Regions from separate parts of the Modestobacter sp. SSW1-42 genome, predicted to be linked through region 2. Evidence: riboswitches for the same ligand, from Rfam matches in the RefSeq annotation. Region 2 holds a riboswitch; the other holds the start of a gene.

Region 1 (4,403 bases), on a different contig from region 2:
GGGCTGAACCTGACCCTGTTCACCCTCTTCGCCACCAGCGGGTTCTTCCTGGTCGTGGTGTTCGCGCTGTTCTTCGGCGACACCGTGGCCAGCGAGGCGTCCTGGGGGTCGCTGCGCTACGCGCTGGCCACCCCGGTGCCGCGGGCCCGGCTGCTGCGGCAGAAGTGGCTGGCCGCGCTGGTCATGTCGGTCGGCGCGATGCTGACGCTGGTCCTCGTCGCCCTGGTCGCCGGCGGCATCGCCTACGGCTTCGATGCCGTCCAGACCCCGGTCGGCGTCGCGCTCGACCAGCGGACCGGGCTGGTGCGGTTGGCCGGGATGGTCGGCTTCCTCGTCGTCCACCTGCTGATCGTCGGGACGCTGGCGTTCTGGATCTCGACCCTCACCGACGCCCCGCTGGCGGCGGTCGGCGGCGCGGTGTTCACCACCGTGGTGTTCGCGGTGCTCGAGGCGGTGGAGCAGCTCGGCGCCATCCGTGACTGGTTCCCGACGGCGTTCGGGTTCGCCTGGACCGACCTGCTGCAGACCCCGGTCGACTCCGGCGACCTGTTCCGCGGCGTCGTCCAGGGGCTGGCGTGGTCGGCGCTGTTCACCGCCCTCGCCTTCCGCCACTTCGCCCGCAAGGACGTCACGAGCTGATGCACAGACGGTGATCAGGTCACCTGATCACCGTCTGTCCTACCTCACCAGCGTTGGTGCGGTAGGACAGTCTCTGATCAGGTGACCTGATCCAACTCCGGGGTCAGAGCGAGGCGCGGACGGCCTGGGCCCAGCCCTCGCCCATGTGCGCCTCGGTCACCGAGACGTTGGCCAGGGCGGCGATCCGCTCGGCCATGCCGCGTACCGCGGCCCCGTTGGCGGTGATGAACAGCCGCCCCACCGCGGCGGCCATCTCCAGGTCGCTGACGCTGTCGCCCACCGCGACGGCGTCCTCGGCGGTGAGCCCGCGGCGGGCGAGGTCCCAGCGGATCGCCTCGCCCTTGCTGATCCCGCGCGGCATCAGGTGGTAGACGTGCGGCGGCAGCGCCCCGTCGGCCAGGGTCATGTCCGGGGTGACCGGCACCTCGCCGTTGTCGTTCATCGTCAGCCAGCCCCAGCCGCGCTCGGCCAGCCAGGCGTCGACCGCCGCGGCGTCCACCCGTCCGCGCAGCAGCGCGTCGGCGGAGTGGGTGGCGTGCCAGGGCGCGTGCCACTCGACCCGGCCCGGGTGGTCGGCCATCAGCTCCTCGACGACGCCGAGCTCGGCCAGCACGTCGACCGGCTCGCGGCCGGCGTACTGCTCCGGCAGGGCACCGGTGAGCAGCCGGCTGCGCGTGCCGCCGTCCCAGGTGACCAGCGAGCCCAGCTCGGCGATCGCGCCGTCGGCGGCGAAGACCCGGGCGGTCTCCATCAGCTGGGTGGCGGTGCGGCCGCTGACCAGCACGAGCGGGACGCCGGACCGGTGCAGCTGCAGCAGCGCGTCGGCCGCCGCGGAGGTCCACCCACCGCCCGCCGCCGTCCAGAAGGACCCGTGCGGGCCCACCATCGTGCCGTCGAGATCGGTGTAGACGATGCGGGTGGCCACCGGCCCATCCTGTCGGTGCCGAGGACCGGCGGTGGGCGCGGGTAGAGTCCGTGTCGTTCCACTCATCCAGAGGGGCAGAGGGACACGGCCCGATGAAGCCCCGGCAACCGCCGTCGCACTCCCGCGACGGAAGGTGCCAATTCCGTCTCGCGCGGCTCGACGGCCCGGCGCGGGGAAGATGAGGAGGTAGTCGTCGCATGACCATGACCGCTCCCGGCTCCGCCCAGGCTGACGTCACCGAGGGTGGGCCGGTCCCGCCGAACCCCGCCCGCGGGCTCGTCTGTCGCAACTGTGGCGCCACCTTCGGCCTGATCGCCGAGCACGCCTGCGCCGAGTGCTTCGGCCCGCTCGAGGTCGACTACGACAAGGACCTCATGCGGGCGGTCACCCGCCAGCAGATCGAGGCCGGCCCGCAGAACATCTGGCGCTACGTGGCGCTGCTGCCGGTGGGCCACAACCCCGCCGACCGGGTCACCCTCGACCCGGGCATGACGCCGCTCGTGCAGGCCGACCGGCTCGCCGCCGAGCTCGGCCTCACCGGCGGGCTGTGGGTCAAGGACGACTCGGCCAACCCCACGCACTCCTTCAAGGACCGGGTGGTCAGCCTGGCCGCCACAGCCGCGAAGACCTTCGGCTACGCCAAGATCGCCTGCGCCTCGACCGGCAACCTGGCCAACTCGGTGGCCGCGCACGCCGCCCGGATGGGGCTCCCCTCGTTCGTGTTCGTGCCCAGCGACCTCGAGCCCGGGAAGATCACCCAGTCCGCGGTCTACGGGCAGGCGCTGGTCGCCGTCGACGGCAACTACGACGACGTCAACCGGCTGACCAGCGAGCTCGCCGAGACCGACGAGTTCGAGGACACCGCCTTCGTCAACCAGAACGTCCGGCCGTACTACGCCGAGGGCTCGAAGACGATGGGCTACGAGATCGCCGAGCAGCTGGGCTGGCGCATCCCGGCCCAGGTGGTCATCCCGATGGCGTCGGGCTCGCTGCTGACCAAGGTCGACAAGGCCTGGCGCGAGCTGGTCGCCGCCGGCATCGTCGAGGACACCGAGTGGAAGATCTTCGGCGCCCAGTCGGCCGGCTGCGACCCGATCGCCACCGCGTTCGACAACGGCTGGGACGTCGTGAAGCCGGTCAAGCCCACCGGGATCGCCAAGTCGCTGAACATCGGCAACCCCGCCGACGGCCCCTACGCGCTGGACGCCATCCGGCGCACCGGCGGCTCGGTCGGCCGGGTCGGTGACGCCGAGATCATCGCCGGCATCCGCGACCTGGCCCGCACCACCGGGGTCTTCGCCGAGACCGCCGGCGGCGTCACCGTCGCGGTGCTGCGCCAGCTGGTCGAGCGCGGCCTGCTCGACCCGGCGCAGGAGACCGTCGTCCTCAACACCGGCGAGGGCCTCAAGACCCTCGACCCGCTGCTGCCGGTGATCGGCCCGTCCCACCACGTGCAGCCCTCGCTGAAGTCGCTGCGCGAGGCCGGCCTCATCTCCTGAACGGCCGGCTCCTCCGGTCGTGGGCGAGTACCACGACCGGAGGAGTCGCGCGGCAGCAGGGTGACCTCGGACACCCTGCTGCTGTACCGTTCCGCGCGGTCAGCGTCCGACGTTCGTGATCACGGGCGGAAGCGCGACACCCGGCCCCGCGACTCCAAGGGGCCGTCCGCACGCACGAACGTGGGAGCACACGTGGCACAGGGCACCGTCAAGTGGTTCAACGCCGAGAAGGGCTTCGGCTTCATCGCCGTCGACGGCGGTCAGGACGTCTTCGTCCACTACTCGTCGATCCAGATGGACGGGTACAAGAGCCTCGAGGAGGGCCAGCGGGTCAGCTTCGAGGTCGTCCAGGGCGCGAAGGGTCCGCAGGCCGACGCCGTCCAGGCCGTCTGACCGCTGCCCCGCCACGAGGCCCGGTCCCCGCTCGGGGACCGGGCCTCGCTGCGTCCCAGGACCCCCCGTTCTTGCACTCGCCGGGGTCGAGTGCCAGACTTTGCACTGGCACTCGGAGCACCCGAGTGCCAACCAGGTCGGAACGGTGAGGTACCGGAACGTGGGCCGCAGGAGCGTCCACGGCGCCGGTGCCGTCCGTCGCGGGCGCCGGACCCGGCCGTGCAGCGATCCACGCTCGGAGGACATCACCACATGGCCAAGATGATCGCGTTCAACGAAGAGGCCCGCCGCGGCCTCGAGCGGGGCATGAACCAGCTCGCCGACGCCGTCAAGGTGACGCTCGGCCCCCGTGGCCGCAACGTCGTGCTGGAGAAGAAGTGGGGCGCCCCCACCATCACCAACGACGGTGTGAGCATCGCCAAGGAGATCGAGCTCGAGGACCCGTGGGAGAAGATCGGGGCCGAGCTCGTCAAGGAGGTCGCCAAGAAGACCGACGACGTCGCGGGTGACGGCACCACCACCGCCACCGTGCTCGCCCAGGCCCTCGTCCGCGAGGGGCTGCGCAACGTCGCCGCCGGCGCCAACCCGATGGCCCTGAAGAAGGGCATCGAGAAGGCCGTCGCCTCGGTCTCCGAGTACCTCCTGTCGACCGCCAAGGACGTCGAGACCAAGGAGCAGATCGCGGCCACCGCCTCGATCTCCGCCGCGGACCCGGCCATCGGCGAGCTCATCGCCGAGGCGATGGACAAGGTCGGCAAGGAAGGCGTCATCACCGTCGAGGAGAGCAACACCTTCGGGCTCGAGCTCGAGCTCACCGAGGGCATGCGCTTCGACAAGGGTCACCTGTCGGCCTACTTCGTGACCGACACCGACCGCATGGAGACCGTGCTCGACGACCCGTACATCCTGGTCGTCAACTCGAAGATCTCCACGGTCAAGGACCTCCT
Region 2 (4,403 bases):
GCCGGCGTCGCTGCAGGTCTCCGTCCAGCGGGACAAGGCCGGCACCTCCACCGCCTACGAGGGCGTCGCGGGCGCCAGTGCCGTCGTCACGGCCGATGCGTGGACCGAGCTCAAGGGCACCTACACCCTGGGCGCGCCGGCGGACCGCGCGCAGCTCTACGTCGAGGGCACCGCCAACGTCCCCTTCACCGTCGACGACCTCACGATGAAGCCGCGGGTGGACGCGCCGATCGAGGACGTGCCGGCGCTCAAGGACGTCCTCGGTGCCCAGGGCTTCGAGCACGTGAGCACCGCGATCGACCCGCGGGAGACCGTCGGCCGCCCGTCGCAGCTCCTGACCAGGCACTTCAACGCGTTCACCCCCGAGAACGACGGCAAGCCGGCCGAGATCCAGCCGACCGAGGGCACCTTCACCTTCGGCGACCTGGACCGCCTGCTCGACTTCGCCGACGCCAACGGCGTCCAGGTCTACGGTCACGTGCTGGCCTGGCACTCCCAGACCCCGGACTGGTTCTTCCAGCGCAACGGCCAGTGGCTGACCAACAGCCCGGCCGACCAGGCGCTGCTGCGCCAGCGGCTGGACACCCACGTCAAGGCCATCGCCGACCACGTGAACGCCCGCTACCCCGACGGCGACAGCCCGATCTGGGCCTGGGACGTGGTGAACGAGGTCATCGAGGACCGCGACACCCCCAACCCGCACGACATGCGCAACAGCCGCTGGTTCCAGGTGCTGGGTGAGACCTTCGTCGACGACGCCTTCCGGATCGCGGACAAGTACTTCCCGGCCCAGAAGTTGTTCATCAACGACTACAACACCGAGATGCCGACCAAGCGGGCCGACTACCTCTCGCTGATCGCCGCGCTCAAGCAGCGCGGGGTGCCGATCGACGGGGTGGGCCATCAGGCGCACGTCGACTTCAGCCGCCCGATCGAGTGGCTGGACGCCTCCATGGACGCCGTCGAGGCGCTCGACCCGACCCTGCTGCAGGCGGTCACCGAGCTCGACGTGAGCACCTCGGCCGAGAACTTCGGCGCCGACGTCAGCTCCGGCACCACGCCCCAGCACCGCCCGGGCATGGCCGACCAGGCACAGGCGGAGCTCGAGAACGGCTACTACTACCGCGACCTGTTCGCCATGCTGCGGACGCACGAGGAGTCGCTGGAGTCGGTCACCTTCTGGGGGATCAGCAACGCCCGCAGCTGGTTGCGCACCTGGCCGGCGGCCCGCCCGTGGGAGGCGCCGCTGCCCTTCGGTGACGAGCTGGAGGCCAAGCCCGCCTACTGGGGCATCGTCGACCCGACGAAGCTCGCCGCGCGCCCGAGCGACCAGCTCGCACCGCGCATCGCCGGGCACGACACCGTGTACGCCACGTCCACGAGCACCCAGGGCGCGAAGGTGACCTACACGGTCGAGGCCGGGGACACCCGGGACGGCGCCGTCACGCCGGTCTGCACCCCGCCGTCGGGTTCGCTGTTCCCGATCGGCACCACGAAGGTCACCTGCACCGCCACCGACAAGGCCGGCAACAAGGCCAACCCGGTGAGCTTCGACGTGGTGGTCACCGCGCCGCCCACGACGACCGACCTGTACTCGCAGGTCAACAACGGGTCGGTCGTCCGGGCCAACGTGAAGCAGAACGTCCAGGTGGTCGTGCAGTTCGGCAACAAGGGCACGGGGAAGCTCGTGGGCAGCACCTTCGCCTACAGCTGCACCCAGAAGTCCGGTCCGGCCATGAAGCTGGAGCTGGCCCCCGGGTCCGCCCAGCAGGTCACCAACCGCGACTACCCGGCCGGGCAGAACGCCGACTTCCAGCTGCGCGGCACGCCCACGCAGGTCGGGACGGCGACGTTCGACTGCACGCTGACCATGACCGACGCCTTCGGGGCGAAGGTGACCAGCACGAACACGGTCACCATCGACGTCCGGAAGTGACCGCTCGTCCGGGGCGCTGACCGCGCCCCGGACGGCACCCCGACAGGCCGAGGCCCTCGCTCACACCGGTGAGCGGGGGCCTCGTGCCGTTCAGTCGCGGCCGGCGGTGCGGGCCGCGGCCACCTGCCGGCGGGCCACGGCAGCCCAGTCCTCGAGCGGGCCGGGGGCGTCCCAGACCCGGTCGACCAGGTACAGCCCCCGGGTGGGGGTGGTCGCGCCCAGCTCCACCAGCACCGGCTTGAGCAGCAGCTCCGGGGCCAGGGCGTGCGTCGGTCCGCCGCCGAGCATGAGCGGGACGGCGACCACCCCGGCCAGGTCGCCGGTGCCCACCTGGTCCAGGAAGAGCTTGAGCAGCCCGGTGTAGGTCGCCTTGTAGGTGGGGCTCGCGACGACGGCGACCTCGGCCCGGCGCAGGGCGTCGACCGCCTCGGTGACCGCCGGGTCGCCCCAGGACAGCAGTCCGGCACCGAGGTCGACGACGTCCACGACCCGGTCCGGCGGCGCGCCGGTCAGCTCGTGCACGACCCGTTCGGCGGCGGCGCGGGTGCGGGAGTTCGGCTTGGGGTTGCCCACGACGGCGATGGTGGTCACGACTCATACCTCACCATGTCGATGAGGATTGACGACATGAGGGCCGCTGTGCCACTCTCGGCCCAGGTCACGAGTGCCAGCGTTCAGCCCCGGCTTGCTGGCCGGCAACCCTCCTCCGCGAGCGGGTGCCCCGGGTGACGACCTGGCGACTGCACCCCGCAGCCGCAAAGCGCGGACCCGTGCCCGGGTCCCCGGACCCAGGAGCACCCTCATGTCCCACGCCGTCCTCTGTGCGCCCGCCGCCCCCGTCGCCGGCGCCGCGCCGCTGCTGCCCGTGGTGGGCGCGCAGACCCGGGTCCCGCTCGTGCCCGGCGGCACCACCCGCTACGTCGACCTCGACGCCGCCGCCAGTGCCCGCGCGCTCCAGTCGGTCGCCGACCGGGTCGCCGAGGCGCTGCCGCTCTACGCCAGCGTCCACCGCGGCGCCGGGTACCTCTCCCAGGTGTCCACCGCGCTCTACGAGTCGGCGCGGGCCACCGTCGCCGGCTTCGTCGGCGCGCGGGCGGACGACGTCTGCGTGCTCACCCGCAACAGCACCGACTCGCTCAACCTGCTCGCCGGCGCCGTCCCGGACGGGGCCGCGGTGCTGGTGCTCGACTGCGAGCACCACGCCGACCTGCTGCCCTGGCAGCGCCGCGGCCCGGTGACCGTGCTGCCGACCGGCGACACGGTGGTGGCGACGCTGCGCGCCCTCGGCGCCGAGCTGGCCGCCGCGCCGTACGCGCTGGTCGCGGTCACCGGCGCCTCCAACGTGACCGGGGAGTCGCTGCCGCTGCACGAGGTGGTGCAGCTGGCGCACGCCGCCGGCGCCCGGGTGGTCGTCGACGGGGCGCAGCTGGTCCCGCACCGCCGGTTCTCCCTGGCCGGTTCCGGCGCGGACTACGTCGTGCTCTCCGGGCACAAGACCTACGCACCGTTCGGCTCCGGCGCCCTGGTGGGCCGCCGCGACTGGCTGGACGCCGCACCCGCGTACCTGGCCGGCGGCGGCGCGGTCACCGAGGTGACGGTGGCGGAGACCAGCTGGGCCGCGGCGCCGCACCGGCACGAGGGCGGCTCGCCCAACGTGCTGGGCGCGGTCGCCCTGGCCGCCGCGTGCGACGCGCTGGCCGCCCTGCCCGCCGGTGCCCTGGAGGAGCACGAGCGGGCGCTGCGCACCCGGCTGACCGAGGGCCTGGCCACGCTGCCCGGCGTCCGGGTGCTGCGGATCTGGGCCGACTCCGACGAGCCGACCGGCGTCGTCTCGTTCACCGTCGCCGGGGCCGACCCCGGGCTGGTGGCCGCCTACCTGTCCGCCGAGCACGGCATCGGCGTGCGCGACGGCCGGTTCTGCGCGCACCCGCTGGTCACCCGGCTCGGGGTCCCGGACGGGGCGCTGCGGGCCAGCGTCGGGGTCGGCAGCACCCTCGCCGACGTCGACCGGCTGGTCACCGCGCTGGACGCCTGGCTGAGCGAGGGACCACAGGCGGACTACGCGCAGGTCGCCGGGCGTTGGCAGCCGGTGAACGACCCCCGGCCGCCGGCCGGCCTGGCCGGCGCCGACCCGGCCGCCGTCGCCCGCGGCGCCGGCTGCGGGCCGGCGACGGCCTGAACGCCCGGCCCCGACACCCCCGACCCCAGGAGCGCCGATGACCGTCACCGAGAGCCCGACCTTCGCCGAGGAGTGGGCGGCCTGGCACGCCCAGCACGAGGCCGTGCGCGCCGACGGCCACGGCTTCCTGGCCATCACCGGCCTGACCTGGCTCACCGACTCCCCGCAGCGGGTGGCCGGGATCCCGGGGCAGTGGTGGGCCGGCCCGGGCGGCCCGGTCGTGCGGCTCGCCGACGGCGAGGAGCTCGTCGTCGACGGCACGGCCGTACACGGTGAGCACGCGTTCGG

Evidence for each region. Region 2 has a riboswitch for S-adenosylmethionine ahead of ACGBYP_RS13250 (aminotransferase class V-fold PLP-dependent enzyme). Riboswitches for the same ligand answer to the same signal wherever they lie in the genome.
Region 1: linked by a shared signal. The riboswitch ahead of thrC (threonine synthase) and the one ahead of ACGBYP_RS13250 (aminotransferase class V-fold PLP-dependent enzyme) in region 2 are both predicted to bind S-adenosylmethionine.

What each region holds. Positions count from the first base shown of each region.
Region 1 covers NZ_JBISCA010000004.1:458,560-462,962, forward strand. The annotation lists gene ACGBYP_RS16490 (ABC transporter permease) at 1-639, shown strand, start outside; gene ACGBYP_RS16495 (HAD family hydrolase) at 743-1,564, opposite strand; SAM riboswitch class I at 1,624-1,749, shown strand; gene thrC (threonine synthase) at 1,762-3,063, shown strand; gene ACGBYP_RS16505 (cold-shock protein) at 3,256-3,456, shown strand; gene groL (chaperonin GroEL) at 3,709-4,403, shown strand, end outside.
Region 2 covers NZ_JBISCA010000003.1:608,997-613,399, reverse strand. The annotation lists gene ACGBYP_RS13260 (endo-1,4-beta-xylanase) at 1-1,936, shown strand, start outside; gene ACGBYP_RS13255 (NADPH-dependent FMN reductase) at 2,027-2,527, opposite strand; SAM riboswitch class IV at 2,593-2,705, shown strand; gene ACGBYP_RS13250 (aminotransferase class V-fold PLP-dependent enzyme) at 2,739-4,115, shown strand; gene ACGBYP_RS13245 (DUF1684 domain-containing protein) at 4,153-4,403, shown strand, end outside.